4 regions of the Paenibacillus sp. Z6-24 genome follow, and region 4 is predicted to be linked to each of the others. Evidence: riboswitches for the same ligand, from Rfam matches in the RefSeq annotation. Region 4 holds a riboswitch; each other region holds the start of a gene.
The links. A riboswitch is a leader RNA that binds a small molecule or an ion and turns the genes downstream of it on or off. The one in region 4 is predicted to bind thiamine pyrophosphate.

Region 1 (7,525 bases), 980 kb from region 4:
TGTGGCAGATGATGCGCTATTGACGGCCGGGCTTTCGCTCATACCGGCAGGCGTTTCCATATTACTGGCAGAATCCGATTTGGTCTGCATAGGGGATGATGCACGTTCTGTAGTAAGACCGGCATCCGTATCGGTGCTGGCGGATAACGATTCTGCTGGTTCATTGTCGGCAGAGTTCGTCTGATCCGCTGGCGGCAGAAATGGGTACACCGGCAAAGTGAGCTGCTCGGTATATCCTTTGTCCGCTGCGGCTTTGCGAAGCTTTTGCTCATTGGTATACAGATTATGCGGCGCCTTGCGGCTGGAATCGCGCCAGAACGGAGCGCTGGCGTTGGTAATCTCGTCGAGATGCTCCTTGCCGCCGTTTTGCAGGATGGCATAGGCATCATTACTGCCTCCGGCGTGGACGAGCAGTCCGTTTACCGTCTCCCCGAGTGTGATCAGATAAGGGCGTATGCTGCGTACCGGACCGATGGCAGCGTCTCCGTGATAACTCTGATAGACAGCGACCAGACGGGTAATACCGCCCTCGGCGAGCACTTCATACACCATATCCGCTTCGGCCAGACCGGACTGCGGACGTGCCGCCGGTGCGTTGTTAATCATCACGGCGACCGGTCGCGCGAGATCAGGCTGTTTGACGGGAAGCCCGGTCAGCGGAGTGGTATAAGCAGGCGCCTGCACAGTCGCTTCCGGCGCAGGCTCTGCCTTTTCCGGGGCAGGTATTGCTGACGGCGGCGGCACGGCGGCTTCGTCAGACTGACAGGCGGTGAGGCTAATTCCGAGCAGTACAGGCATCATTCCACGTAATAAGGGTGACCAAGAAATTTTCATAACATCCTCCTCAGAATAAAGGACATCAGCAGAGCAGCGATTACGCCGGACAGCTGCTTCGTCAAGAATAGACTGCCGGCATGAATTCCGTATGAACGCTTGCTGGCATCCGGACTGGCGGGTCTATAACGTATGCTGCCACACAGGTGAATCTGCGGCCTGGCTGTGTCCTGTAATAGATGTTTCTGTTCATTATGTATGCGTGACGCGGGTGATCGGTGACACTGCTGCATAGCCAGAGGCTGCTGCAGACAATACATCCATTATATACATAGCTGCTGCGGCTGGAGAACTGCAAAGCTCATATTTTGTAAGTATATGAATGATTCTGGCAAACATCGAACTATAAGAAAGAACTGTGGTACATAAAAACACATGAAAAATTCGGTAAAAATTATATGTTAATTCAAACAAATCCTTCAGTTCAAGCTGTTCAATTATAAAACATTAAAAAGTAAGCTAGATTGTGATTTTTATTACATATTAAAATTTAGGAATGTTTTAAGATAAAGCCATGAAAGAGATAATCATCACAGATTCAGCATAACTGCTTGTCATTATACTTAAGGGGTGTATCCATTATGAACAGATGGCTTAGAGAAAATGCAGTAGCAATGTGGTTATTGACTATCGTCCGTGTGTATGTCGGATTCCAGTGGATCGAAGGCGGCTGGGGCAAGCTCACCGGTGGATTCGACGCTACCGGGTTCCTCACTGGTGCAATCGCAAGCACCGGCGGCGAACACCCAAGCGTACAGGCAGGCTGGGGCGCATTCCTGCAGCACTTTGCACTACCGAATGTAGGGCTGTTTAACGTACTCGTACCGATCGGTGAATTCCTCGTTGGTCTGGGACTGATTCTGGGCACATTCACAACGCTCGCAGCGTTGATGGGTATGGTCATGAACTTTGCTTTCCTGTTCTCGGGAACCGTCAGCACCAACCCATACCTGCTGCTGCTCGAAATCTTCATCGTCGTTGCTGGCGCCAATGCCGGTAAGATCGGCCTCGATCTTTGGATACTGCCTTATCTGAAAGCGACCTTTTTCAAAAAGAATAACCGCCGCGGCAGCAGCCCTCATGCACCTACGCATCGAGCGGCCTGACCTGAAGCGTAATCATTTATACCCGCTCGGCAGTCTTCTCTGCCGCCCACATTATAAAAAGTCACTCTGCCAAATACGGGAAGTCTCCGTATACCGGTAGAGTGACTTTTTGTGTGGATTGCTCTTTCTTTATATCATCAGCCGGATCTCAAGCATCCGGTACGGTGTTTACCGGGTCACCATCCCGGCCAGCTCGGCGGCGGCTGCACGGCTGTCCGGCGCCCCGGCAATGGCAGAGATCACTGCGACGCCATCCGCTCCCGCAGCGATCACCGGAGCGGCGTTGGATGCATGGATGCCTCCGATGCCGACTACCGGAATATCCAGTCCGGCAGTGCGCAGCTGCTCGATGACCGTCGTGCCCCGCACCGCCTCCGCATCCGGCTTGGAAATGGTCGGATAGACAGGGCCGACTCCGAGATAGTCCGCTCCATCTGCGATCGCTTGCTGCGCCTCTTCGAGCGAATGGGCCGAGACGCCAACGATCTTGTCCGGACCGAGACGGCGGCGAATGACCGAAGCGGCTTCGTCGTCCTGACCGACATGTACGCCGTCCGCATTCAGTTCGAGTGCCAGTTCCAGATCATCATTTACGATAAAGGGAATCCCGTGCTCCGCGCAGATCTCCTGCAGACGTCGGGCCAATTGAACACAGGCTGTACCGGTCAGTGCGCCCACTCCCTTTTCCCGGAATTGAAACATGGTGATCCCCCCGGCAATCGCCTGGCGCAGCACCTGCTCCGGCGTCTCTGTACAGTTTACACTGCCCATGACCAGATAGAGCTTCAACCAGCGGCGCATGATGTCGGTATCAGGACGGCTCATGAGTATACCCCCTCTGCCGATAGGCAAAATGGTTGGTCGGACCGTGTACTGAACCGATCCCCAGCCCATCCTCTATCGCTGCCTGGATAAACTGCTTGGCGGTATGCACCGCTTCAAGCACAGAGCGGCCCCGGGCGAGCTCTGCGGTAACTGCAGCGGAATACGTACATCCTGTTCCATGGGTATGCGGCGTATCGATGCGCGGTGTCTCCAGATAATGATAGTTCTGCCCGTCGTAGAGCACATCGACGGCACCTGCTGTCGACAGATCATGACCGCCTTTGACAATCGCATAGCGTGCGCCCATATCGGTCAGTCGGCGGGCCGCTTCTTCCCGGTCCTGCAGCTGCCGGATGCTCATGCCGGTCAGCAGTTCCGCTTCCGGCACATTCGGTGTGACGATCTCGGCGAGCGGCAGCAGATGCCTGGTCAATGCCTGAACCGCCTCCTGCTGGAGCAGTACGGAGCCTCCTTTGGCGACCATGACCGGATCGATCACAAGATTGCGCCAGCCATATCGCTGCACCGCCTGTGCCACTTCATGAATAATGTCTGCGCTGAACAGCATCCCTGTCTTGACTGCTTCGGGTGCCAGATCTTCCCCGATCGAATCCAGCTGGCGGATTACGCCTTCCGGATCGACCGGATAGACGCCCTGTACACCTGCCGTGTTCTGGGCGGTCACTGCCGTAATGACCGACATGCCGTAGACGCCGAGTTCCTGAAAAGTTTTCAGATCGGCCTGTATGCCTGCTCCGCCGCCGCTGTCCGAGCCGGCGATCGTTAATGCCTGATGGATGCTCATGTTTGTTTGCACTCCTTTGAATTAGGGATATAGGGATATAAAATGTACTGCCTGACTATCCTGCCAAGCCTGGCCACATCTACAGGGTCTCGATCCGTGCCCGCTGCTGCACTTGTTCAGGAGTCAGCAGGGACAGCTGATTGATGAACTCCACTTGAAAACTGCCGGTTCCCTGCCCTTCTGTACGCTCTGCTGCCATCTCTGCCGCTATGCCGTAGAAAGCCAGCGCTTCCGCTGCTGCCTGCAGCCAGTGCTCCCGGCCTCCGGCAGCCGCTGCAAAAGCGGCCACCACCGAGCTGAGCAGACACCCTGCACCGGTCACCTTGGTCAGCAGCGGATGTCCGTTCGCCACCGTCAGGGTCGCCTGACCGTCAGTGATAATATCCTCCTCCCCCGTCACAATCACGATGGAGCCCAGCTGCTCGGCTGCCTGGCGGGCCAACTGAGTACGATCTCCCTCTCCTGCCCCGGCATCGACGCCGCGGATATTCCATTCGGCTCCGGCTACATTCGCAATCTCTGCCACATTGCCGCGCAGAAAATCGATCTTGACCTGCTCGCTAATCCGGCGGGCCGAATCTGTGCGATAAGCGGTTGCTCCCGCTCCAACCGGATCGAACACAACCGGCACTCCCGCCCGATTGGCAGACTGTCCTGCCAGTAGAATGGACTGCACCGTATATTCATCGAGCGTGCCCATATTCAGCATGACCGCTCCAGACATCGCGGCGACATCCGCCACTTCTTCATGCGCATACGCCATAAAGGGCGAAGCTCCCAGAGCCAGCAGCCCATTGGCTGTAAAGTTGGTCACCACCACATTGGTAATATTGTGAATGAGCGGATTCTGCTCACGCACCTTTTGCAAATAAGACATCCCTTCTCCTCCTCGACTGTACAAACTGTATACAAAAAAGACCCATTCACCTCCAGCAGGAGATCAATGGGTCGTATCATTCATTCAGGTATATCGTGCCGTATAGGCATGAGTGAAATCCGCGTCCACTTCCCTCCGCTGGTATAACCCAGATCAGGTTCCAAGGGTCCGGACATAATCCGTCTCAGCCTCGCGGCTCCCCTAGTGAATTCAAAGCAATATGATGAGTAAGGATTGCACACCGAACGTCTTGCGCTGCCGGTGTCCTCTGGTCTCTTTATAGTTACGATCTTATAAGGATATCCGCCGACTGTCAAATCCACAGCCGTGCCGGTTCATGCTCCATTACAGAGCTTTAATATCCATACACAGCCTTATAAGATGTACATATGCCAAACGGTCAGATCATCCAGTGCTGCCACTGCGTCTGTGCCGCTTCACGTCCGGCGAGCCATTCGCGTGTATAACGAAGCAGTTCGCGGCGATGCGGACCGGAAGAATACGTATGATCCGCCTGGAAAATAATCTGCTTGTCACAGCGCCCTTCCTGCCGGGTCCAGAACTCCTGCTGGTACAAAAAGGCATAATCCACCGGAATCACATCATCCCCGGTACCATGCACGACCAATACATCGCCGCTGAACTGGCGCGCTTCGATGAACGGCTGGTAATTGCCCAGCGACTCAAAGTAAACCGGCTTGAAGCAGTAGCCCAGATAATCCGCTTCCCCTTCGATTACCGCCTGATCATACGTCTCGCGACCGACAATTTTCACAATATCATTAAAAGGATGACCCACCGCCGACCACAGTACCAGATGCTTGATCCGGTGATCGCGGACAGCAGTCAGTATTGCTACCGCTCCGCCAAGGCTGTGACCGATCAGCGTGACCCGGGTCGGATCAATATCGCTGCAGTTCATGACATAATCGAGCACAGTGCGGGTCTGCGCGACCATGGAGTCCAGTCCCTGCTGACCATATAGTCCACTGCTTTCCCCACAGCCCGCGTAATCAAAGCGAACGACCATGTATCCATCAGCAGCCAGTTCACGGGCGCTGTTGACGAACAAGCGGTCCACACCGATCCGGCTGCCGACAAAACCGTGACAGATAATAATCAGCGGTGTACGGTCCTTGCCTTTGCCCTGTGTATCGGTCTGACGGTCATGCGTCGGATAGTGAATACTGGCTGTTAAATCCACTTCCTGATGGCGAATAACGATATTCCTCTCCATAATGATTCCTCCCCGCAATAGCTGTGTATATAATCAGAAAACTCCTATTTTTTTAAAGGTGAAATATTTAATTTAAATAATTCCGATGAGTTTAATATGATTTAAAGTAACATTATAGTAGCATCCCGGGAATTCAATTGTCAATGGAGCAAAAGTGTGGCAGAATAATAGCTTCCAGACCGATCTCCGGCACTATAGGCAGCCGGTATAAATAGGGATATATTCAGGTACAATTGATTACGATTGGAGGAACGATTATGAGTACTGTGCGTCATTTGGTAAAGGATATTAATTCAATTCGCGATCAGCTCAAACAGGATAATCTGAGCTATTATGACGATGTCATCGTGCATGTACGGGACGCTCGTATCCGCCGCGAATCGGGTGAGGAACTGCTGCTGGAGATGGGACGGCACCTGCTGGACGCCCAGCAAAAAGGCAAAAGTGCCCGCCAGCTGTTTGGCAAGGAATCGGACAGTTATGCCAATCAGCTCATCGAGAATCTGCCGGAGGCCCGGCAGCTGAGCAAACCGATGTATTATCTGATGATTGTCTGGGTCGCGCTTACATGGGTGTTCCTGCTGCAGGCACTGATGGGCTTTTTCAAAATCAATATCAGCGGCTCGGGCGTTGTCGGTGAAATCAGCCTCTCCACCCTGATCCTGGTCGCTGCCGGTGCGATTGTACTGGTCGAACTCGTTCGCCGCGTCGCCGATCAACCTGTAGAGAAGAGCGATCTGGACCGTCCGCGAATGCAGATCAATGCCCGCTCGGTCATGTCCTATCTGATCGTCATGATTGCGATCATTGTCGTCGGAACCTATCTGCGCAATGTGATGCCGGTGCTGGTCATCTCGCCGTGGGTGAGTCTGATTCTGTGCATTATCGGGATTCTCGGCCAGAAGCTTATCTTTATGCGCCGCTGAGTGGTTGGCTCCGCTGCGCTTTGTTTGTTGTTCGAATTATCCAGCAACTACGGCATTCTGCATTTAATATAGAAAGAAGCCTCCGGTCAATTGCGCAGCGGAGGCTTTTTTTGTGATCAGAAATGTCTTGCGCAGCATAACCATAAAGCTGAGTAACAGCGGAATACTAGCCGCTGTACCGCAACTTCGCAATTGCTGTGCCCGTCTTTTATAATAGAGGCAGACATGCATTCGCCGGCTAAGCAAATGGTTAATATAACGAGAGCAGCCTGACATCATGAATCATGGTGTACACAACGAACAATCAAAGGAGTTTTATTTATGAAAAAAACCAGTCTATTGCTTGCAAGTCTGATGCTGATCACGGTATTATCCGCATGCTCGGGCAACAATAATTCCAGTGCACCGGCACCGAGCACCACTCCGAATACCGAGAATTCCGGCGGTACGGCTCCGGATACAGCCAATCCTGCCGCACCGGACAGCTCTTCCAATGCTTCCGCCGAAGAGACCAAAATCACCGCCAATAAAAAGCTGGTGCTTGGATTGTATAACGATGTATTCAACGGTCATCAGCTGGACAAGGTCAACCAGTATGTGGCAGAAGATTATGTACAGCATGATTCGGCTTCCGCAACCGGTCGTGAAGGATTCGTGTCCTACTTTACACCGTTCTTCGAGCAGAATGCCGATTACAAATTCACTGTACGCGGCATGGTCGGCCAGGGTGATCTGGTCGCTGTCTTCTCCGAGCCATCCGCACCGGCAGGAGATGCAGCCAAAGCTTCCGCTGGTGCTGTAGTCGACATTTACCGAATCGCGGACAATCTGATCGCCGAACACTGGAGCGTGGCTCCATCCCAGCTGACCGGTTCCGAGAAGCCGGCTGATCTGCTGCCGTCGACTTCTACCGAA
Region 2 (7,525 bases), 620 kb from region 4:
CCCTAAGTCATTAGGGGCTTCTTTTTTATATATACAATTTACATGACTGTAAACGGACGCTCTGCAGGTTTGCCAAACAGATATCCCTGTGCCAGATTGATACCGATACTGCGACAGAATTCGAATTCTTCGCGGCGTTCAATACCCTCCGCCAATACATGGCTGCCGATATCCCAGGTACGTTCGGCAATATTGCGGATATCCCGCTGCTTCTGCTCGTCCCGGTCGCAGCCGTCGATCAGGCCGCGGTCGATTTTGACGTAATCGGGCTTGAGCTTGCCGATCAGCTCGGGCAGGGAATAGCCGGAGCCCACATCATCGAGTGCCACGTTGATACCGTTGCTCCGGTAGACATCGAAGATATCCTGCAGCTTGGGCATTTCCATAATATTCTCGGTCTCCACAACCTCAAACACAAAATCCTGCGGATTCAGCTTCAGGCGCTCAATCGCCGCAAAGGTATGACTAAGGCAGTATTTGGGATTATAGATGGACGACGGTAAAAAGTTAATAAACCGCTTCACACCGGATGGCAGATGCAGCGCGCTCGTCTCGATTGCCGAGATGCGGGCTGCCCGGTCCAAGAAGGAGTGAAGACCCGTACGATGAGCTACTTCGAACAGCTGATACGGCTGGAAACCCGGTCCATCCGGAATCGGACGCAGCAGGAACTCATAAGCGATGATTTGCTCCTGTTCATTCACGATTGGCTGCATATGGCTGGTAAACTGCTTTTGACGGATAATCTCTACAATATCGTAGTTCTGCAGACGTGTGATCAGCATAGACAACGGAAACCAGGCTGGTTCGCCACCAATATCGTCCATGCCAAGAATTCCGATCGACAGTTTATTTTCTTCGACATCACGCAGCTCTCTGACCCATTTCAAAATATCCAGCATCTGCTCTCGTGAATGATAGGAGATCGAACCAATATCTTCTACTATATAAAAGTCATAAGACTGCTGCCTGATTAACTGCTCAAGGGAAGGGGAGAGCGGGCGCAATGACACCGTGCCTTGATCTTCAATCGGTTGAATAAAACTGCATCCGCTACAATTCATGGGGGTCCTCCCTGTTACTAAAATACAATATCATTATGTTTACGTTTTAGATCCCTATATATATCGACCGGTACAATCCTCATCGTAATACTATTCTTTGCTCTTAATGTAAAAGATTGCGGAAATAACAAAAAGACCGCAGTTAAACGTCTACGCTCTCCATAATTACCAAAGCCTCTTCTTTCTCTACCTTCTAAAATGCTTGTACAGTCTCAAGCAGACCAGAGACACACCATATAGGAGCGCAGCATCCAACAGAAATGCTAGCAGATCCATACGATAGGCAGAAAGCAGATTACGCTGCCCCTCTATCTCATAAATAGTCATAAAAGAGAGCGGAAATCCTATCTGAATCCCTATGTTATCACCCGGCTCAAAAGGCAGCACATACGACAAGATGACGACCAGCCACGCAGACAGATTAATCAGCTTCCAATTGATCCCAATTGTTGGTTTCATGACACTCCGCCTTCCTCGTTTCTTTATCCCTGTTAATATATCTCTATCTATAATACACATATGGGTAATTTATATAATTTTATCCAATCACATTAGCTTGTAAAAAGCAAACTAACGAGAGTATTTTCGATACGACACAGCAATTTGGAGCGTAGCAGCATCCGAAGATTCAGCAAATAAAAGGCTGCCGGAAGATCCGACAGCCTTTTACTGTAGTACATACAATGCATAACTGGATGCGTTCGATTAGCTCGCTGGAATCTCCAGTACGTCGCCTACCTGCAGACCGGTAGGGTCGGTGATTTTGTTGTACTTGGCGAGTTCCTGCCAAGTCACACCGTATTGAAGACTGATGCGATAGAGGTTGTCGCCTTTTTGGATTGTATACGTACCTTCTTCTGCAGTCGCTGCCGGAACGGGCTTGGCCGGCTTGGTTGGCACAGCAGGTTTCGCTGGCTTCGCAGGTTTGGTCGCTGCTGGAGCTGCCGGTTTAGCCGGTTTGTCCTTGGCAGGAGCTGCTGGCTTGGTGCCTGCTGCTGGGGATGCTGCTTTGGACAGATCCAGTGTATAATTGGCGAATCCATCGGTGCCTTCGCCTGCATAAGCAATCTGCTCACTGCTGCCGCCTGCCGTCAGAGACGGTGCTGCTTTCAGGGCATCCTGTGCTTTTGGTGAAGAGGTGAATGTTACTTTGGCATTGCCTTTGACCGGAGCCAGGGACCAGTTGCCGTCCGCGGTCGGGTTGATTGTACCGTTCTCACGGATGTAATCGATAATTACCTGACGGTTCTCATCCGGAGCAGCCAGTACGATGCGTTTGCCATCAGGGTTCGCCAGCTTGGATGAAGAAGCACGATAGTTATTGGTCGCTACGATAAATTCCTGCTTGGGATCGATCGGCTTGCCATTGTACTGCAGGTTGACGATACGGTTGGCGGACTCGTTAACGAGTGTGCCTTTGGCATCGTATTTCTGCGGCTGGGTCACGTCGATCTGATAGGTTACACCATCAATAACGTCAAAGTTATACGTCGGGAAATCCATGTTGATCAGCGGCTGCTCGCCGGATTTGGATGGATCGATCTGGTTGAACTGTCCTGCAGACCATTCCAGCCAGTTTTTCACTTCTGCGCCATTTACTTTTACGGCATAGACAGTGTTTGGATATACATACAGGTCGGATACGTTTTTGATAGCAATCGTTCCTGCAGCAATATCAGTGTAATACGCCGGGCCAGAGCGTCCGCCTGCCTTGAATGGTGCACCTGCAGACAGAATAGGCAGATCTTCCACTTCTGTACCTTTCAGCTTTTGCTCCAGATACCATTTTTGTGCATTGGTTACGATCTGTATCGAAGGATCATCCTGTACCAGTGCAAAATAGCTCGTAATGCGGGAAGAGGTCTCGCCTACAGGTCCGCGCACATAATTGATGGTAGCCTGATGCTCTTTGTAGACAGCATCTACCACAGATTGGTCTACTTCAGCCAGCACTTTTTTGGCTGCTTTATCATAGACAGGACGAGCTGCTACCTGAGAGTCGGTAACTTCCCAATCCTCTCCTGTCTGCTTCAGTTCCAGATCGATGACGCCGAGATGGTCACCCCAGAATCCAGGCTCTACTGCCGGAACACCGTTAATTGTTCCTTTTTCCAGATCTACACCGGTTTTGCCTGTAAAGTCAGTACCCGGGAAGACTTTGTGTGCATGGCCGAACATGATGGCATCAATATCCGGCACCTGGCTGAGATAAAGTACCGCGTTCTCCATCATATTGGTTTGCGGAGCATCATCATAGCCGGTATGGGCAGCTGCAATAATAATGTCTGCACCTTTTTCTTTCATTTCCGGCACGAATTTTTTGGCAGTCTCCACAATATCCTTGGTGATGACCTTGCCGTTCAGGTGGCCGCCATCCCACTGCATGATTTGCGGAGTGACCAGACCGAGTACGCCTACTTTGAGCGTGTGTTTTGCTCCGGCTTCGTCGGTTACTTCTTTATCCAGAATAACGTACGGTGTAAAGTAGTTTTCGGTACCTTCACCGTTTCCGTTGTCTTTATAAATATTAGCGTTCACATAAGGGAACTTGGCACCTTTTACAGCCTGATTCAGAAAATCGAGTCCATAGTTAAACTCATGGTTACCATAGGTTGCTGCATCAAAACCGAGCGGATTCATGGCTTCATAAATCGGATGGGTCGCATTTTGAGCGAGCGGTTCGATTTTGGCTACATAATCACCCAGCGGTGTGCCTTGCAGCAGATCACCATTATCGATCAATACACTGTTCGCAGCTTCGGCGCGCGCCGCTTTAATCAGCGTTGCCGTCTTGGCGAAACCGTATTCATCCGTAGGTTTGTCTGAATAGTAATCATAGTTCACCATATTCGTGTGCAGGTCAGTTGTCTCCATCAGACGAAGCTTAACCGTTGTACCTGCAGTAGTTGTATCCGCCGCAAATGCCGGCATAGCCGTGATGCCAAACAGGTGCAGCGCTGCAATCGCCGCTACTGTTTTCTTGAGTGTCTTTTTCCCCAGATTCAAAATCAAAACCCCTCCCGAATATATTCAGCACATATACGTTCTCTGATTCTTTCAGTATAAACGCTTACACTCATCTATGTATAAAGCATATGTAAAGCGGGTGTGAAATTGATTTACGGATTTACACTACTATTTACATATTGCTGAAATAAAATGAGAGTGTAGACGCATAAAAGAGCAAAGCATATAGTGACATGATAGAATCTTATACTATCAATTGATATATTTGAAGGGATATTTGATTCATTTTTACGATTTTTACTAAATTAGTTACAAAAAAGACGTATATATAACATATATACGTCAGATATTATTCGTTTTTTTATCCAAATCCAGCAAACCAAAACAAAGGACATGCTGCTCTCTGTGATGTATGACGGCTTATATATATCCTTATTGACTCATACCGGTTGCAGGTTGATTCCCTTTGCGGTGTTTATGCTGTAAATAAGAGTCCAGAATACGATCCAGCTGTTCGGACTGGTCGATCACCCGGTGATCGCGGATTCCGTGCTCTTCGGCCATCTGGTTCAATATGCGGCGTTCCTGTTCAATCTGCTGCTCGATCTTTTTTAGGTCCAAGGAAAGCACCTCCTGTAGATTACCCCTTTCACTTCTTGCAATTACCTTATATTTGAAATAGATAAAATTTGTAGTAATACATTGTTTATACCCTAAATTCATGCTGTTGATCAAGTTTCTAGGGTCCCTATTTTATCCTTTTATTGGAAGCAAAAAATGACAAAAAATCCGGTGCCGATTCTGTAGTATGCCTGCGCATTTTACAAAATTCGTCACCGGATTATACAATCTTATGCTGAATCACTTGTTACAGGAATGCTGTCAGGTATTCGACGGAAAGGCGACTTAGCTGTTCCAGGTCTGTTTCTGACCTTCTTTGTCGGTATACTCAATCGTCTGTGGTGTAATATCAAGTACCACATAGTCGGGATCATCCGGTCCGGAGAACCAGTTTTTGAATTCGTCTTTCCAGACGCGCTGCTTCAGCTCGTCATTCGTGGACACGGCACAGGTCGCTTCGATCTCAACCACTTCGTTATTGCCGCCTTTTTCATAACCAAGCAGCAGATAGCAGTTCGGGTTCTGTTCCAGTTCATCCACTTTTTGTGTTTTGCGGTCTGTTGCCAGATGAATGTTCAGACCTTCATTATATACGGCCATATAGCGCACCTTTGGTTTATTGTTCTCCACTGTGCCAAATGCACAAAAACGGTTCTCTTCCAGTGCTTTAACGATAGATTGTTCTACTGGTGTTTGACTCATGATCAAGCTCCTTCCGCGATATGGACTTGGATAATTCAACACGCCTGTACTGCATGGCGCTGAATTTTAGATAGTACTTAACTTTGAGTGCCTATACTGGATACTTACCCGGTCAGCAAGAAGCTGAACCTTCCCGGCCTGTTCCACCTTTCCCGGATGCCTCTCTTGCTGGACAGCAGGCAGGCACTCGTCTATAATTACAGCTAGAAAAAGCGCATACGATCTGGGGGAGCTGGGCTAGCCGGCTGAGAGTGTATTCGACCAATACAGACCCTTTACCTGATCTGGATAATGCCAGCGTAGGAAGCGAATCAAGCATTGTATGTGTCTCATACGATATGCACCTATGACGTCCCGATCCGGGGCGCTTTTTTTATATCTTTTTATATAGAAGGAAGAAGGGGTAACGAAATGAACAGACACTGGAACAAGCTTCTGCCGCTATTGGCGGTATGCCTGCTGCTTATCACGGCAGGATGCGGAGGTCAGAGCGGAAGCAGCAGTCCGGCAGCCGGCGGTCAGGACACCGCAGGCACGAGCGGCAGCGCACTTAAGGATGTACAGGTCGTGCTGGACTGGACACCGAATACGAACCATACCGGTCTCTATGTCGCCCAGCAGATGGGTTACTACAAGGATGCCGGATTAAATGTAGAGATTATTGCGCCGGGACAGGGCGGTGCAGATACGATGGTCGCCTCGGGCAAAGTGCCATTTGGCATCAGCTATCAGGAGAGCGTGACCCAGGCCCGTGTGCAGGGTGTACCGCTCGTCTCCATTGCAGCCGTGATTCAGCATAACACTTCCGGTTTTGCTTCGCCGGTCGACCGCGGAATCAAGACGCCCAAGGATATGGAAGGCAAATCTTATGGCGCATGGGGCTCACCGGTTGAGGAAGCGGTTATGAAATCGATCATGACGACTGACGGCGGGGATGTAACCAAGGTGAAAAGCGTCAATATCGGGGACGCCGACTTTTTCACAGCGGTTAAAAAAGGCATCGACTTTGCCTGGATCTTCTACGGCTGGACCGGCGTGGAGGCCGAACTGCGCGGAGAGCCGCTCAACATGATGTACGTCAAGGATTATTCACCGAATCTGGACTATTACACACCGGTCATCGTGACCAACGAGAAGCAGATTCAGCAGGACCCCGATCTGGTCAAGGCATTCATGGCAGCAACCGCCAAGGGCTATGAATATACAATCGCCAATCCGGACAAAGCCGCAGATATTCTGATCCAGGCGGTACCGGATCTGGACCCTGAACTGGTCCAAGCCAGCCAGAAGTGGCTGTCACCCAAATATCAGGATGATGCCAAACAGTGGGGCATGCAGAAGCCTGAGATCTGGTCCGGTTATGCCGACTGGATGTATGAACAGGGTCTGCTCGACGACAAGCTGGATGCTTCCAAGGCATTTACCAACGACTATCTGCCTGCAGCAGACAGTAGTAAATAAGAAGCAAAATCAAGCAGTACGGCTCCCGGGCGCTGAATCGCCGGCCGTATCGCTGCCGGTATCATTAATTTATTTTGCCTGATCGAATTCAATACTACAGTCATTCTACCAGGAGGTTATTAAATCATGGCTACGACACTACTGAGCATTCAGGTCATTCCGAAGACCGTTAATAATGAAAATTCCTATGATTACGTCGATGCCGCGATTGCGGTCATTCAGGCTTCCGGACTGAAATATGAAGTGCATCCGCTGGAGACGACGCTGGAAGGCGAACTTCCGCAGCTGCTGGAGGTTGTACAGAAGATGCATGAGGCGCTGGTGGAAAAGGGCAGCCCGAGTATCATTTCCCAGATCAAAATCGCACATAATCCATCCGGCATCAGCATGGACGGATTAACGGAGAAATACCGCTAATGTCCATCAGAGCATGGTGGAAAGGCATATGGCCGCCCTTTGGGGCGGTCGTTTTGTTACTGGTGCTATGGCAGATGGCTACCTCCCTTTTCCAGATTGAGGACTGGATTCTGCCAAGTCCCGCCCGGATCGCCCGGGAAGCGGAGAAAAGCTACGTCAGTCTGCTCGGGCATACATGGGCGACGCTGAAGCTGACACTGGCCGGATTCGGCATCGGGGCAGCGACCGGATTGATCGTCGCCGGTGTGCTGCACTATATTCCGTTTCTGCGACGGGCCCTCTATCCGCTGCTG
Region 3 (7,525 bases), 480 kb from region 4:
GCAGACGCACCTGCTCCTGCTGATTCGCCCGGATCTGTACGCTCGCTTCATACTGCCTCCGGTGGTCATCATAACGGGTAAAAGCGACCTTGCCTGCACGGTAATAAGCCATTCCTTTACTGTAGGAAGTTTTGCCGCACCACAGCTGAATGGATGGCAGATTGAATTCAGTGCTCATAAGTATGCTCCTGTCCGGCTGTATCTTTCAGCCTTTTTTGCCTTGCAGCTATCTTAGGATTGGCATCTGCATAGATCACAGATGCGCCTTCACGATCTTTATCATATCTCCCTGGCGGATCAGGCCTTCCCGTTCTACCGAACAGACGATGCCGCGGCGCTTTTTGGCGGCAGGGTACATTTTCCCCTTCACAGATCCGTCCGGTCGCCGGGTATGCCTGCCAGCTCTAATTGAATCTCCGGTACTTGCCGGGTGAGAAAGCTGCCCTTGGTATCGACAATCAATACACTTTCGACCGTAATCGGTTGAATCGGTTGTTCCGGTTCACTCATGTAATTTCTCCTTTGGTCCTGACAGTAAAAGCACAGCTTATCGCTTACTCGATTATGCCATATCCGGCAGCGCATTCACCAGACGCAGCAGCCTGTACAGCCCGAAATAGATATCCGCGCAGTAAAAAGACCTGGGGATGAACAGGTTTGAACAGGTACATCGCGTTACCGATGTATGCCTGAATTTCAATTTCCAGCAACGAACCATTATTTTCCACGTATGTAAATTGAGGTTGCAATCAGGATTTCCCTACAGCAATGGCTTAAGTACGAATCATATGCACTTTGTAATCGGTATGAAGAGGCTTTTACTTTTAGTGAAAGGAGGTAATTTATAATGGATACCCAGGTAAAGCAATCCAATAACGCATGGTCACGTGCCAACTGGGCTGAAGCTGGTGTTGATCTGGTCATCCAATTTCCAGGAATGGTTTACCGTTTTGCTGTTTGTATATTTGCCTGTATGTTTGGTAGCTGATCAAGTACAGACCGGCAGATAACAATCAGCCATCTGCAAAAGAAAAAGACTCAGCACCGGCATCACGCCAGTGCTGAGTCTTTTTTATTCATTTCCGAGGCTCTTTCAAAATCGTTATCGTCTATTAGGATACGCTGTGCTTCATCTGCCGGAGTCGTACAACCGATCGGCGGCACACGATTGTCAGCAGAATCGCCAGGCTGCTCATATGCAGCTGGGCCATGTAGGCATACAATCATCTCCCGGAATGAAATTATGAACCTTCGCTGCTTGCGCCAGCTATATATACCAAATTATATATTTAAAATTACGTATAAACATCAGTCTTTCAACGCAGATGTTCTGCGTTGAAAGACTGAATAAATAGCTCCTGCTTCTTACTTCCATTTCGTTATACATTTGTTCCCTGAAAAGGATTAAATTTGACAAATACAAGTGATCCGGCATATAGTCTTACTGTATCCACTAGGGGCGCCTGTACGGGCTGAGATAAAGCATCTGCTTTGGTCCCTTTGAACCTGATCTGGGTTATGCCAGCGTAGGAAAGTGGTTGAGACTTCGTTGATACGACGATACGGTTTCTGCCGCTTCCTGCCCGGAGGCGGCTTTGTGCTGTCTGCGGGAGGAAGTGGAGAGGATCGATTGTCAGTCTGCACAGATACATAGGCAGCAGGCCGATGGGAATAGACGATTGCCGGTTTGACGAACTTATGGCTGCTGAGGCCCCAATAAGATTCCTGCTGGAACAAAGATCGTGAACCTCAAAGACTGCCGTTCTCTGATTCCTCGCTGTACCGCAGATTGTCAGCACTGAAGCCCATCCTGTATACTCCTGCTGCTTCCTCCCTGTATTAGTGTGTCTCCTGGCGGATATCCACATTCGCGAGGAGGTTTTTTGCATTATGGCTATTTATCAGACACCATTACCCGGCAGCCGCAAAGTATATATTCAGGGATCACGGGCAGACATTCAGGTACCGGTACGCGAGATTGCTTTATCCGATAGTGAGATACGCGGAGAGGCCGTACCCAATCCTCCGCTTCATGTCTATGATTCCAGCGGACCCTATACGGATACCGGGCAGCCCGTTGATATTCGTCAGGGACTGGTGCCGCTGCGCCAGGGCTGGATCGAGGAACGCTGCGATACGCTGCGGTATGAAGGCAGACAGGTACTGCCCCAGGATAACGGATTTCTGGACAGTGAACGGGCAGTTCGACAGGGCGCCGAAATATTCCCTCAGGCTCACCGCCAGCCTGCGGCGGCTATCCCCGGCGGCAATGTCACCCAGCTGCATTATGCCCGCCAGGGAATCATTACGCCGGAGATGGAATTTATCGCCCTGCGTGAAGGCATGGAGCCGGAGTTCGTCCGTGCCGAAGTCGCTGCCGGACGAGCGGTAATCCCGGCCAACATCAACCATCCGGAGAGTGAGCCGATGATTATCGGCCGCCATTTTCATGTGAAAATTAATGCCAATATCGGCAACTCGGCTGTCGCCTCCTCCATCGAGGAAGAAGTGGAAAAGATGACCTGGGCGATCCGCTGGGGTGCCGATACGATCATGGACCTGTCCACCGGCAAAAATATTCATACCACAAGGGAGTGGATTATCCGCAATTCTCCCGTGCCCGTCGGTACGGTTCCCATTTATCAGGCACTGGAAAAGGTCAACGGCCGTGCTGAGGATCTGAGCTGGGAAGTCTTCCGCGATACGCTGATAGAGCAGGCCGAGCAGGGGGTCGATTACTTTACGATTCATGCCGGTGTACTGCTGCGTTATATCCCGCTGACGGCCAATCGGGTGACAGGCATCGTCAGCCGCGGCGGCTCGATTATGGCGGCATGGTGTCTTGCGCATCATCAGGAGAATTTTCTATATACCCATTTTAAAGAGATCTGCGAGATTATGAAGAGGTATGACATTACCTTTTCCCTTGGTGACGGGCTGCGTCCGGGTTCGATTGCCGATGCCAATGATGAAGCCCAGTTTGCCGAGCTGGGTACACTTGGAGAGCTGACTCATATCGCCTGGAAACATGATGTGCAGGTAATGATCGAGGGACCGGGTCATGTGCCGATTCATCTGATCAAGGAAAATATGGACCGTCAGCTGGAAGTGTGCGACGAAGCGCCATTTTATACACTGGGTCCGTTAACGACAGATATTGCCCCTGGCTATGACCATATTACTTCAGCGATCGGAGCGGCGATGATTGGCTGGTACGGAACTGCCATGCTCTGCTATGTCACACCCAAGGAGCATCTCGGCCTGCCCAATCGGGAAGACGTCAAGGAAGGCGTCATCGCCTACAAAATCGCCGCCCATGCTGCCGACCTCGCCAAAGGTCATCCACAGGCACGCAAGCGGGATGATGCACTGTCGCGAGCGAGGTTCGAATTCCGCTGGCGCGATCAGTTCCACCTCTCACTCGATCCGGAGCGGGCGATGAGCTACCATGATGAGACCCTTCCAGCCGAAGGCGCCAAAAGTGCTCATTTTTGCTCCATGTGCGGACCCAAATTCTGCAGCATGAAGATTACCCACGATATCCGTGACCAATATGGCTCTGCCGAAGTGGAACAGGCCATGCAGGAGAAGTCACAGGAATTCAAGGCTGGCGGCAGCCGTATTTATAGTTGATTCCGCAGTGACAGTCAGTGTAATATCCATCATTCGACCTCTCCTCTAAGACATATAACAGCAAATTTCCGGAACAGTCACTGTACATAGTGTCCGTTCCGGGAACTTTGCATGCTGGCAGCCTATTATTAAGCAAGGGTAAATATGCAATTTTATATCACATTTACAAAATAAGGTTTTTTATATGACAAATGAGATATATGATCAATGTATCATATGAATACATATTAGGAGTGTGACAATCTTGAATACCTCTTCCATGAAAAAAGCAACCCTGGCTCTGAGCGCTGCCGCTGTATTAAGTGTGCCCCTCTTCACCAGCGGCTTCACGACTGCTGATGCAGCAGCTACCGCCGCGGCCAAAAAAGTGACGGCTCCCAAAAATATTATTCTGTTTATCGGAGACGGTATGGGCGAAGCAAGCCGCAACGCTATCCGCTATGCCACTGTCGGCAAAAACGGTACCCTGGAAATGGACAGAATGCCGGTGTCCGGACTCGTACGCACCAGTTCCAGCGATAGCCTGGTAACAGACTCTGCCGCGGCTGCAACGGCGATTGCGACCGGTGTCAAAACATACAATGGTGCGATCGGCATGGATGCCAAGAAAAAGCCGGTCACTACCATTATGGAACTGGCCAAAAAAGCAGGCATGTCCACCGGCGTCGTAACGACCAGCCAGGTAACGGATGCGACAGGCGCGGCCTTTGGCGCTCATGTAGAGAACCGTTCCGCACAGAGCGAGATCGCCAAGCAGTACATTGAGAACAGCAAAATCGACGTTCTGCTCGGCGGAGGCGAAGATTTCTGGTATCCAAAAGGAACAGCAGGTGCTCATCCGGACGCTCCGGCTGAAGACCCATCGGAAGGCAGCAAAGGTACCCAGGGTAATCTCGTCGACCGTGCCAAGAAACTGGGCTATGACTATGTCACCGATACCGCCGAGATGAAAGCTTCCAAAGGCAGCAAACTGCTCGGTCTGTTCGCCAACGAAGAGATGTTCCAGGCGCATAATGAACTGGGCAACAAATACAATCCAACCGTATCCCTCCCGGATATGACTACCAAAGCGCTGGACGTACTGTCCAAAAACGATAAAGGGTTCTTCCTGATGGTCGAGGAAGAAGGCACCGACGAGATGGCCCATGACAATGATGCTGCATTGACGATCAAAGCCGGCCAGCAGCTGGACAAAGCCGTCAAAGTCGCCAAAGACTATGCCAAAAAGCATCCTGACACGCTCGTACTCGTTACCGCTGACCATGAGACAGGCGGTATGGTGATTGAAGAAGTCGACGCTGATGATGAGTCCGGTGACGGCGAATCCAAGGAAGACGGCCCGTTCACTATCGCCGGTTCCAAAGAGCAATTCTATGTGGACTGGACAACAGGCGGCCACAGTGCAGTAGACGTAGCACTGACAGCGATGGGCCCGGGTTCCGAAGAGTTCACCGGCAACTACCAGAACACAGCAATTCACGACAAACTGGTCAAATTGCTGAAGCTCAAGTAATCTCGATTTTCAGCAACAGGCATCGGTTATTCACCCTTGCCGCATAAAAAAGCGGGCTGTCCCTTATCGGGAAACAGCCTGCTTTTTTTGCTGATCCAAACTCGGACCGCTCATGCTTTTTTCATATACTGCTGTACAAAGTCCGGCTGTTCCTCGCTGACCATATCGATAACAGCCTGGAACAGATTCGGCGGATACTCCGCAATCCGGTGACACAGATACAGATACCATTCATGACCATAGGTCAGGTAAATGCGTACCGGATGACCGTCATCCAGCAGACGACGGCTGAGATCCGGGCGAATGCCATACAGCAGCTCATATTCCACATAGCTATCCGTTTCGCGTCCCATCTCCAGCATCTGCTCGATCAGCGCTTCATCATGTGTGGCCACCGATACCCGGCAGCCCTGCCTGACCGCATATTCCACCAGTTCCATATAACGTGTATCCAGCTGCTGCGAACGCGGCAGGGAGATGGATGACGGCTCTTGGTAGGCACCTTTGACGATACGTACGCGGGAACCGGCAGGCAGACTCGTGACAGCATCTTCCGGTGTCCGGTGCAGCTGGGCCTGCAGCGTAATGCCAATATTCCCCGGATACTGCCGGACTGCACGGGTATACACCGACAGGATTCGGTCTATTTTGGCAGACTCCTCCATGCTGATGAAGAGCTCCACTCCCACCGATTCTGCCTGTCCAGCCAGCTCCAATAGATGCTGCAGCGTTATTTCCGTATCCAGCAGCAGCCCGATATGCGACAGGTCAAAGGATACCCGGTTTCCATGGCTATCCGATCCTGCTTCACGGATCAACGCAGACAGTTCCTGTACTGCCTGCTCGCACTCTTCCGCATACTGCGTATTTTCCCCAATATATTCGAGCGATACGGCGTAGCCTTCAGCTTCCAGCCGCCTTCCGGTATGCAGCGCCTGCGAGCGGTTTTCTCCGGTCACATAGCGATCCGCCGCTTTCCTCAGCAGCCGGTTCATGACCGGATCATGATCGATATACTCCTTGATATCCTGTCTGCGGGCAACAGATTTCAGTGCATCGGACAGCTGTTTTTCCATCGATTCATTGCGTGCTAATGGATTCATTGTATTCATCATGTACCTTCCCTTCTCCTGATCTGTTGCCAGCATACAGGACCAGTGCCCCTAGGGATTGTACAAAATTGCTATTTACCACATACAGCTACACCGACAGACTGTATTTGCCCGGCGTCACACCGACCATCCGGGTGAACAGACGTGTCAGATGACTCTGGTCGTAAAACCCAGCCTCCACCGCGATATCGGCGATTGGTCGCTGGCGAGCCAGCTCGGTTTTGGCATAGTTAACACGCAGTACATTCTGATACCGGTGCGGCGGCAGATGATTCCACTGCTTGAACAGGCGAATCAGATGAAACCTGCTGATTCCCACCTCCTGCTCCAGCTGGGCCAGTGTGATTTTTTCATTGAAATGGGTATGCAGATAGTCACGAATCCGCCCTATGTATTTATGGTCTCCATCAGATGAATGTCCATGACGCACATCACCGGACTCCTGGCCTGCCAGTGTCTGCATCATTTCGATCAATGCGCTCTCTACAGCCAGCGCACTTTCCTGCTGCCGAAGCTGCTGCATGATCAGTCGGATCTGCCAGCGGCAGGCTTCATTTTTGCCGGCAGACAGCAGATACGGAATATGGATAGCTTCCCTTTCCCGCCGCTCCAGTCCCTGCAGCCATTCCGGCTGGATGAACAGCATCCGGTACTGCCAATTCATTCCCTCTTCGGGATGACAGGCATGGAGCATCTGCGGAGGAAAACTGATCACACGTCCTTGTTCTACCATCATCGATGTCCCATCGCACCAGGCATTCGTCCGCCCCTGCTCGATCAACCCGATCGAATATTCCTCATGAAAATGTCGGTGATATGCCAGATCATCGGCCAGGCACTGCTTGGCTTCCAGAAAAGGCAGATCCGGGTGACGGTAAAATATCATATCAGCCATGTTACGCACCTCCTTTGTCGAATAGTATGGATAGCAAAAAGCCGCCAGTCAAGGAGTTTCCCTGACCAGCGGCTGCGCTGGAACATTACCATACTTTGCGATATGAAATGCTCTTTATTTAATTGACCAATCATTTACCTGTTATCTGTCCGGCTGTCCTACTCTTGCAGAGCATTCAGTACCAGACTGTTCACATAGGAGTTGAAGATCAGACCTACATGGTAGACACCGGAAATACGGATATTGTTCGCACCATCGACGATGGAGAGGTAGTTGCTGACGACCTGATCGTTGATGCTGTAGATCGAAGTCATATCGATACCTGCAGGTGCAGTACCTGTAGTCAGACGGTTAGCACCGCCCAGCGTAATC
Region 4 (7,525 bases):
GGCAAAGAAGGGACCGAGCGAAGCTTTGTCCAGTGGAGAAAGCAGGTCATTATTGCCCAGTGCGCCAGCCAGCGTTTTGAGTGGAGCCTTGAGCAGATCGAGTCCAAATGTTCCCTCGGCTTCGGGATGACGGATATTGGTCGTCGTCTCCCAGTGCACAATCTCGTCCAGTACGATTCCCGCCCGCTTCAGCAGTTCCGGCAGTGCGACATAATAGCCGATGAATTTGTGAAAGCCGGATTCGACGCCCATTCCATGTTCATTCCAGTTGGCCGTACGTCCGCCGATATAAGGGGCAGCCTCCAGTACGATCACCTTTTTGCCTTTATCCGCCAGCTCAAAAGCACAACTCAGACCGGCCAGTCCCGATCCGATAATAATAGTGGGTTTTTCCGATGTTTCCTGCAATGGTTCCTGGTTAGTATGTAGCACGATCATTCACCTACCTTGGTTGTTTAGTATGTTATTAACCAGAATGAAGCGATTGATTGACGATAAAGGTTGGAGAAAAGCAATCCAGCCGAATTGTACAGACGGCAGAAGCAGCAGGGAACGGAAGCGAAAGACGGAATACGAAGCATCTATTCAGAAGGGGAATGAAAAAGAGGCGGACTGCATGTACAAAAAAAACCCGCGTTTTGATGCAGGTTCTTTTGCAGATTACAGATTGTCAGCAATAGAGATTCGGGAAGGATCACCGATCCCGGGTCACTTGGAAAAAGAGCTCATCTCATTGGCCAGATTTCGTAGATGATACACGATATAATCCTGATCCATCCAGTAGTATACTTCTTGACCAATTTTCTCATATTGTACGATTCCGGCTTCTTTCAGAATACGGAGATGATGCGAGATGGCTGGCCGGCTGATTTTGAAATTGGAGGAAATTTCACCGACATTCATTCTGCCTTTCTTACCGAGAATTGACAGAATTTGCAGTCTCATCGGGTCGCTTAGACCGTTCAGGAAACGTGTCGTTTTCCCCATATTGTTGGCATCCAAGTAAGATTGGTTCATTGTAGATCTCCCGTTAGTAGGTAAATTTGATCCCGCTTGCCGAACGGCCAGTAAATGGATTCGACAAGTCCGGGGCCATAAAGTTAATGTGGAATATAGCGTAGTCGTATAGGTGAGTCAAACAAACATGAATGCGGCTAACAAGGTGATTCGTGCTTGATTATCTTATTGAAGAACATCACGCAGCGTTCTCTCCAGCCTGCCATAACGGAACATATAACCTTCTTTGACGAGGCGATTGGGCACAACCCAGCGGCTTTTGAGAACCAGTTCGGTCTCTGTGCGAATTATCCGTGCACCCAGCTCCAGCATCCAGCGGGGCGCAGGCAGACCGATCCTGCGCCCCATTGCCTGGCGAAGAGCAGCCATAAGTTCACTATTGGTTACCGGCGTCGGCGCAGAGCAGTTGAACACGCCATCCAGATGGCTGCGTTCCTGCAAGAACAGGACGATATGAAACAGATCATCCACATGAATCCAGCTGAAGCGCTGATTGCCGGAACCCTGCCTGCCGCCAAGACCATAGCGTACCAGATTCTGATAGGGGACCATAACCCCTCCGCCCCGGCCAAGCACGATAGCGATTCGCAAGGCAATCTGCCGGGTATGAGGCAGTTCAAATTCAAAAAAAGCCTGCTCCCACGCCTTGGCAACCTCTACAGAGAAACCGGTACCAATCTCGCCTGTCGACTCGGTCATCGGACGATCTTCGGAATGCCGGTAGATCGTAGCTGTGCTGGAGTTAAACCAGAGAGCCGGCGGTGACTGGCAGGAGAGAATAGCATTTCCAAGGATACGTGTTGTCTCCAGCCTGGAATTCATAATCTCCCGTTTGTTGCGCTCGGTATAGCGACAGTTTACCGATTTTCCGGCAAGATTAATGACCATTTCCGCACCTTCCAGTGCGTCTACAATTTCAGACTGTTGATTCCAGGATACATGACCCGGCCGCCTGGAAATAATAACGACGTCATAACCCATTTCCCTGAATCCGGCTTCAAAATACTGGCCAATAAATCCTGTGCCGCCAGCGAGCACAATTTTACCAGACATAGTACCAGCCCATTTCATGAGGTATAGTGAATTCCCCGGTTATTCGCAGATTCAGCAGATGGGAAATATTTCGAAATTAAACTAAAACACGAATAAACGGAACAACTGTTCACTATATTAATAAACCACGGAAGCAGGCTACGAAAGGTGATTCGTAAAATAAAACGGATTTGGATCACTATTTGGCAGGCTGCCCGATATAGCAAACAGCTGTCTGCAAGATATTGCCGCCGCTCCATGATTCTGCCCGCACAAAAGCAAAATAGGAATATACCGACCTATTATTGTTATGTATCTACTGTTTAATGCTATTTCCAACCTATTATTCTATAGGTAGAAGAGAGCTTTGTCATCTACATGGCGATGTATTTATTAGGATACATGATATTGTTATGCAATGATAACGTCGAATGCTGCCGCAGCAAGCAGACAGCAGAACAGCTGCCCTTTCCCGTAGCGGAAAAGAACAGCTGCAAAGTGGTGAGCCGTCAATAGATATCTCTTGTATGCCAGAAGCAAAAGACAGCAGCGAAGCCGGGGCTCCATATGTCTGATTGCTCGCCAGGCTTTCCATGCTTTACCCGCTATCTATCCATTTAATCGGGCAGCTGGTTCGGTTCGTGCTTCATACGTTCACGGATACCACCATCCACATCCTGCCCGCTCAGCATGGGCTGATGCAGACTGCCGGAGGTGGAGCCGGCGGGTGGTGCGCTCTGGATCACTTTTTGCAGATATTTGGCATTGAGGCTCTCGGTCAGACCGGGCATCAGATTGCTGGAAATGGTCGTTCCTTTGGTCTTGGCGCCGACTTCCACATTTTCTTGCGGGTTGTCGATCAGATCAATGATGGCATCGATCACATTTTGTGGATCGTCCATCGGCTTCATTTCGGCCCGGTGACCGGTATAGTTGCCGGTATGCTCAAACCATGGCGTATCGGTCGCCCATGGATGCACGGTACAGACGTGAATATCCTGCTGATCTTCCAGCTGCATCTCCTGATACAGTGCAGCACTCAATCCGGCTACAGCGAACTTGGTCGCTCCATAAGCGGTGTAATACGGGAAAGGAACCTTGCTGACGATCGAGCCGAGGTTGATCAGTGTGCCATGTCCCTGCTGCTTGAACTGGCGCAATGCATAATGACTGCCATACATCGTACCCAGCACATTAGTCTCGACCAGACGGGTCAGGTCGGCTGTCGGAATCTCGGTATACGGACCGATCGCGCCAACACCGGCATTGTTGATCCATACATCGATTTTGCCAAAAGCAGACATGGCCGCGTCAAACAGGCGGGCAATATCTTCTTCCCGGCCGACATCAGTTGTTACGGCAAGCGCATTGGGACCGATCTCGGCAGCCATTTGCTCGATCAATTCGGTACGGCGGGCAGCGAGCACTACATTGGCGCCTTCAGCGGCGAGCTGCTGGGCGACCCCTTTGCCGATACCACTGGATGCACCGGTGATGAGGACAGTTAACTGGTCATGCGGAATTTTCTGAACCATATTCATTCCTCCTGTTCTGGATAAATGGATTTGTACATCAATACCCGTGTGTTCCCGGGGCCAATCGGATCGGCTGCATATCGACAAGTAGAATCCTCATGCTGCCTATGTGTCAGAGGACAGTGGATTATTTCCCATCATCGGGCCGTGGATGACCATGCCCGTCTCCGTGAACCCCGGTGCCTTCAAATACCGGATCATACAGACTGCCTGCGGTGAACTCGGCCGGTGGTGCTTCGTAGATCATGTTCTGGACGAACTGGCCGCTGATTTTCTCGGTCATTCGCGGCAGCAGATTGCTGGATAGGGCTGTTCCTTTAACCTTGAAGCCGACTTCGACACTCTCCTGCGGATGGTCGATCAGCCGGTACATGGCATCGATAATATCATCCGGATCATCGAGCGGCTTCATATCAATCTCGTGACCACTGTAGTTGGCAGCATGACCGGTCCACGGCGTATTCATCACCCATGGATGGACGGCACAGACATGAATATCCTGATGTCCTTCGAGCTGCATCTCCTGATTCAGCGCATAGCTGAGGCCGGAGACTGCCGCTTTGCTGCCGCTGTAGGCAGCCAGATACGGAAAGGCGAGTTTGCCGGCAAAGGAAGAGACATTGATCAGCGTCCCGTAGCCCTGCTGCTTGAACTGGCGCAGCGCATAATGGCTGCCATACATATTGCCGAGCAGATTGATCCGGGTCATCTGTACGAGTGACGATAACGGCGATTCGGTAAAGGGGCCGATCGCAATCGCGCCTGCGTTGTTCACCCATACATCGATCTGGCCAAGCTGGGACATCGCTGCTTCATATACGGCGGCAATATCCTCTTCCCGGCTCACATCGGCAGTGACGGCAAAGATTTTGGGCGCGTACTGCTGCTCCATTTGCTTGAGCAGATGAGTGCGGCGGGCAGCGATAACGACGCTTGCGCCTTCGGCGGCGAGCCGCTGTGCAAGTCCAAGTCCTGTGCCGCTGGAAGCTCCGGTAATGACTACATTTAGCTGGTCGTGCGGTATATTTCGTGGCATTTATGTTCCCTCCCAGGATAGAGCTGATGTCTGAATATGCGTTCGTTGGGATATCGTTTGCACATATTCTCGTCATGCCCCCTTGCCGATACGGGCACAGAGTGGGCGACGAGTCATGGATTTCCTGTTATTTCCTGCATTCCAATGTAATACACATACCCGATCGAACCGGCGTTTACTCGTTGTTGCACCAATTTCCATAGTTCTTTCATAAAGTCATGCATGAAACTGGCTGGCTGGCAAAGTGCAGAGCAAGGTGGCATACCGCCGCAGGCATCCGGTCTATGATCGCCATCGATGATCTTGACAGCCGGCCGGATGCTGTGTAGAGTAAGAGGCAATCAAAGAGACTTCTGTCACATGTATTTTGTACAGCCTGTACAGGAATGCTGCGACAGCAATCTTATATTGTGAAAGACCACTAGGGGAGCCATTCACTGGCTGAGACGAGATTGCCTCGGACCCTTGGAACCTGATCTAGTTCGTACTAGCGTAGGAAAGTGGAGACCGAGCAGGGCTAACTATGCCATTATTCTGCCGCTCCATATGGAGCGGCTTTTTTGCGTGGATATGCAGCATCAGCTAACGTGATCCGGCACTGTCCCTAGAGCGGGCCGCCGGTGAGCATCCATTTTCCCAAGGGAGGTTCTTTCCGAACACATCAGCAAAGGGAGAGATGACAGTATGAGTTTTTCAGCAGAAATCAGACAGGCGGCCGATCCGGTATTTGAGGCGATTTATCACCATCCGTTCGTGCAGGGTATTGCGAGGGGGGACCTCAAGCCGGAGCAGCTAGTCCATTATGTAAAGCAGGATTTTGAATACCTGAACTCGTTTATGCGGATCTATGGTACCGCGATCTCCAAATGTACTAGCCGCGAAGATATGGACATGTTCAATCAGCAGATATCCTTTGTATTGAACAGCGAGGTGCATCCGCACAACAACTTCTGCCATGTCGCCGGAGTACCGTACGAACAGCTGCAGGGTTATCCGGTAGCGCCGTCCGCGCATAACTATATCCGTCATATGCTGACCGCTGCACAGGAAGGCGATCTGGGCGATATTCTCGCCGTACTGCTGCCATGTCCATGGACGTACTGGGAGATCGGCAAGCGGCTGCTGGAAGACGTGAAGCCGGATGTATCCCATCCGTTCTATGACTGGATCGATTTCTACGGCAATCGTACCGATACGATTACGAGTCGATTCTGTACACGACTGGACGAGATTGCCGCGGCATCGACACCGGCGCACAGGGAGCGGATGAAGCAGCATTTTATCCTCAGCTGCCAGTTTGAATATATGTTCTGGGAGATGGCCTATACGCTGGAAGATTGGCCGGTGCAGCTGGAGGTGACCTCCGTATGAACTGGAAAATGAAAGAGGTCGTGCTGACCGTTATTCTCGCGGTGGCCTGCGGGGTACTCTATCTGGGCTGGTCGACGTTGTGGATTCCGATCTCCGCGCTGGTCGGGCCGATCGGAGCAGGATTTATGTTTGGCATCTGGATTATTGCCAGTCCAATCGTCGCCTATATTATTCGCAAGCCGGGCGCCGCGCTGATCGCCGAAGTCGCGGCGGCGGCAGTAGAGATGCTGACCGGCAGCCATTTCGGACTGTCTGCGCTGCTGATTGGGGTATTTCAGGGATTGGGCGCGGAGATTGCTTTTGCCATATTCGGATACAAGCGGTACAACGTATTCACCTTGATGCTGTCTGGAGCACTGGCTGCGGTGGGCAGCATTGCCTACAATTTGGTCGCCAACGGACTCGGCTATTATACCACCCAGATGTTCTTCCTGACGCTGGGCATTCACGTGATCAGCGGCATCGTGCTGGGCGGACTGCTGGCCAAGGTGATCGTCGAAGCACTGGCCCGTACCGGTGTGCTGAATCCGTATGAAATCATGAAGTCACGCCGCAAACAGGGGAAACCGCATGCAGTGGCATCTCGGGTGTAAGGAACTGTCGGTCGGCTTTGATCATCAGGAAGAGACGGTGCGGGTGCTGGATCGAATCACCCTGTCCATCACCCGCGGGGAAAAGGTACTGATCCTCGGACCGAGCGGCAGCGGCAAATCAACGCTGCTGTCGGCACTGTCCGGCATTATCCCCGATCATGTCGAAGCCGAAGTAGAAGGAGAGATTTACCGGCAGGAAGCCTGCGGCGTGATGTTCCAGGACCCGGATACCCAGTTCTGCATGCTGCATGTGGATGAGGAGATCGCCTTTAGCCTGGAGAATCGGCGTGTGCCGCGCGGCGAGATGGATGGCATCATCCGGCAGGTGATGCAGATGGTCGGCTTACAGCTGGAGCCTCATACGCCGATCGACACATTGTCCGGCGGCATGAAGCAGCGCCTGGCGCTGGCCTGTCTGCTGGCACTGGAACCGGAAGTGCTGTTCTTCGACGAGCCGACTGCCCAACTGGACCCGGTCAGCCGCCGGGACGTATTTGGGCTGCTCCGCGAGATTGCGGGCAAAACGGGTCAAACGATGGTATTCGTCGAGCATGTACTGGACGGTTGTATCGAATGGATGGACCGGGTCATTCTGCTGGATCGCCATGGGCGGATTATCGCAGATGGGGAGCCGGCACATATCGTGACCCATTATCGGCAGCAGATGGAAGAGGCAGGGATCTGGCTGCCACGGCTGTTTCCGTACAGCTGGCAGGAGGTGGTGAATGATCCATCGCATCCGCTGGCAGATGTGCTGCGCCATGAGCTAAGGGAGCGGATGGAGCGTGACCGTCAGGCTTCACTTTCGTCCTCTGCAGCATCGTCAATCCATACCTTATCCTCCAATGTATCCGCTGCGAACGGCACTGTGATCATACAAACCGACCAGCTCAGCATCGGTTACCGCAAGCGTCCGGTCATGCAGCAGATCAATCTGTCGC

Region 1: another riboswitch for thiamine pyrophosphate. It lies ahead of thiM (hydroxyethylthiazole kinase); the one in region 4 lies ahead of tenA (thiaminase II).
Region 2: another riboswitch for thiamine pyrophosphate. It lies ahead of M1D61_RS20220 (ABC transporter substrate-binding protein); the one in region 4 lies ahead of tenA (thiaminase II).
Region 3: another riboswitch for thiamine pyrophosphate. It lies ahead of thiC (phosphomethylpyrimidine synthase ThiC); the one in region 4 lies ahead of tenA (thiaminase II).

What each region holds. Positions count from the first base shown of each region.
Region 1 covers NZ_CP096398.1:4,308,442-4,315,966, forward strand. The annotation lists gene M1D61_RS18680 (DUF3048 domain-containing protein) at 1-834, opposite strand, end outside; gene M1D61_RS18685 (DoxX family protein) at 1,413-1,940, shown strand; gene thiE (thiamine phosphate synthase) at 2,109-2,765, opposite strand; gene thiD (bifunctional hydroxymethylpyrimidine kinase/phosphomethylpyrimidine kinase) at 2,752-3,570, opposite strand; gene thiM (hydroxyethylthiazole kinase) at 3,650-4,447, opposite strand; TPP riboswitch at 4,561-4,660, opposite strand; gene M1D61_RS18705 (alpha/beta hydrolase) at 4,848-5,684, opposite strand; gene M1D61_RS18710 (DUF1129 family protein) at 5,942-6,610, shown strand; gene M1D61_RS18715 (nuclear transport factor 2 family protein) at 6,932-7,525, shown strand, end outside.
Region 2 covers NZ_CP096398.1:4,661,468-4,668,992, forward strand. The annotation lists gene M1D61_RS20195 (EAL domain-containing protein) at 39-1,064, opposite strand; gene M1D61_RS20200 (hypothetical protein) at 1,251-1,523, opposite strand; gene M1D61_RS20205 (bifunctional 2',3'-cyclic-nucleotide 2'-phosphodiesterase/3'-nucleotidase) at 1,770-4,070, opposite strand; gene M1D61_RS20210 (aspartyl-phosphate phosphatase Spo0E family protein) at 4,464-4,652, opposite strand; gene M1D61_RS20215 (pyridoxamine 5'-phosphate oxidase family protein) at 4,938-5,354, opposite strand; TPP riboswitch at 5,570-5,678, shown strand; gene M1D61_RS20220 (ABC transporter substrate-binding protein) at 5,766-6,815, shown strand; gene M1D61_RS20225 (thiamine-binding protein) at 6,942-7,232, shown strand; gene M1D61_RS20230 (ABC transporter permease) at 7,232-7,525, shown strand, end outside.
Region 3 covers NZ_CP096398.1:4,806,350-4,813,874, forward strand. The annotation lists gene M1D61_RS20775 (DEAD/DEAH box helicase) at 1-178, opposite strand, end outside; gene M1D61_RS20780 (hypothetical protein) at 367-510, opposite strand; gene M1D61_RS20785 (hypothetical protein) at 848-988, shown strand; TPP riboswitch at 1,446-1,550, shown strand; gene thiC (phosphomethylpyrimidine synthase ThiC) at 1,891-3,633, shown strand; gene M1D61_RS20795 (alkaline phosphatase) at 3,893-5,146, shown strand; gene M1D61_RS20800 (proline dehydrogenase family protein) at 5,257-6,261, opposite strand; gene M1D61_RS20805 (AraC family transcriptional regulator) at 6,347-7,153, opposite strand; gene M1D61_RS20810 (esterase/lipase family protein) at 7,312-7,525, opposite strand, start outside.
Region 4 covers NZ_CP096398.1:214,022-221,546, forward strand. The annotation lists gene M1D61_RS00930 (hydroxysqualene dehydroxylase) at 1-438, opposite strand, end outside; gene M1D61_RS00935 (ArsR/SmtB family transcription factor) at 709-1,017, opposite strand; gene M1D61_RS00940 (TIGR01777 family oxidoreductase) at 1,183-2,070, opposite strand; gene M1D61_RS00945 (SDR family NAD(P)-dependent oxidoreductase) at 2,667-3,584, opposite strand; gene M1D61_RS00950 (SDR family NAD(P)-dependent oxidoreductase) at 3,712-4,620, opposite strand; TPP riboswitch at 5,034-5,136, shown strand; gene tenA (thiaminase II) at 5,305-5,991, shown strand; gene M1D61_RS00960 (ECF transporter S component) at 5,988-6,584, shown strand; gene M1D61_RS00965 (ABC transporter ATP-binding protein) at 6,562-7,525, shown strand, end outside.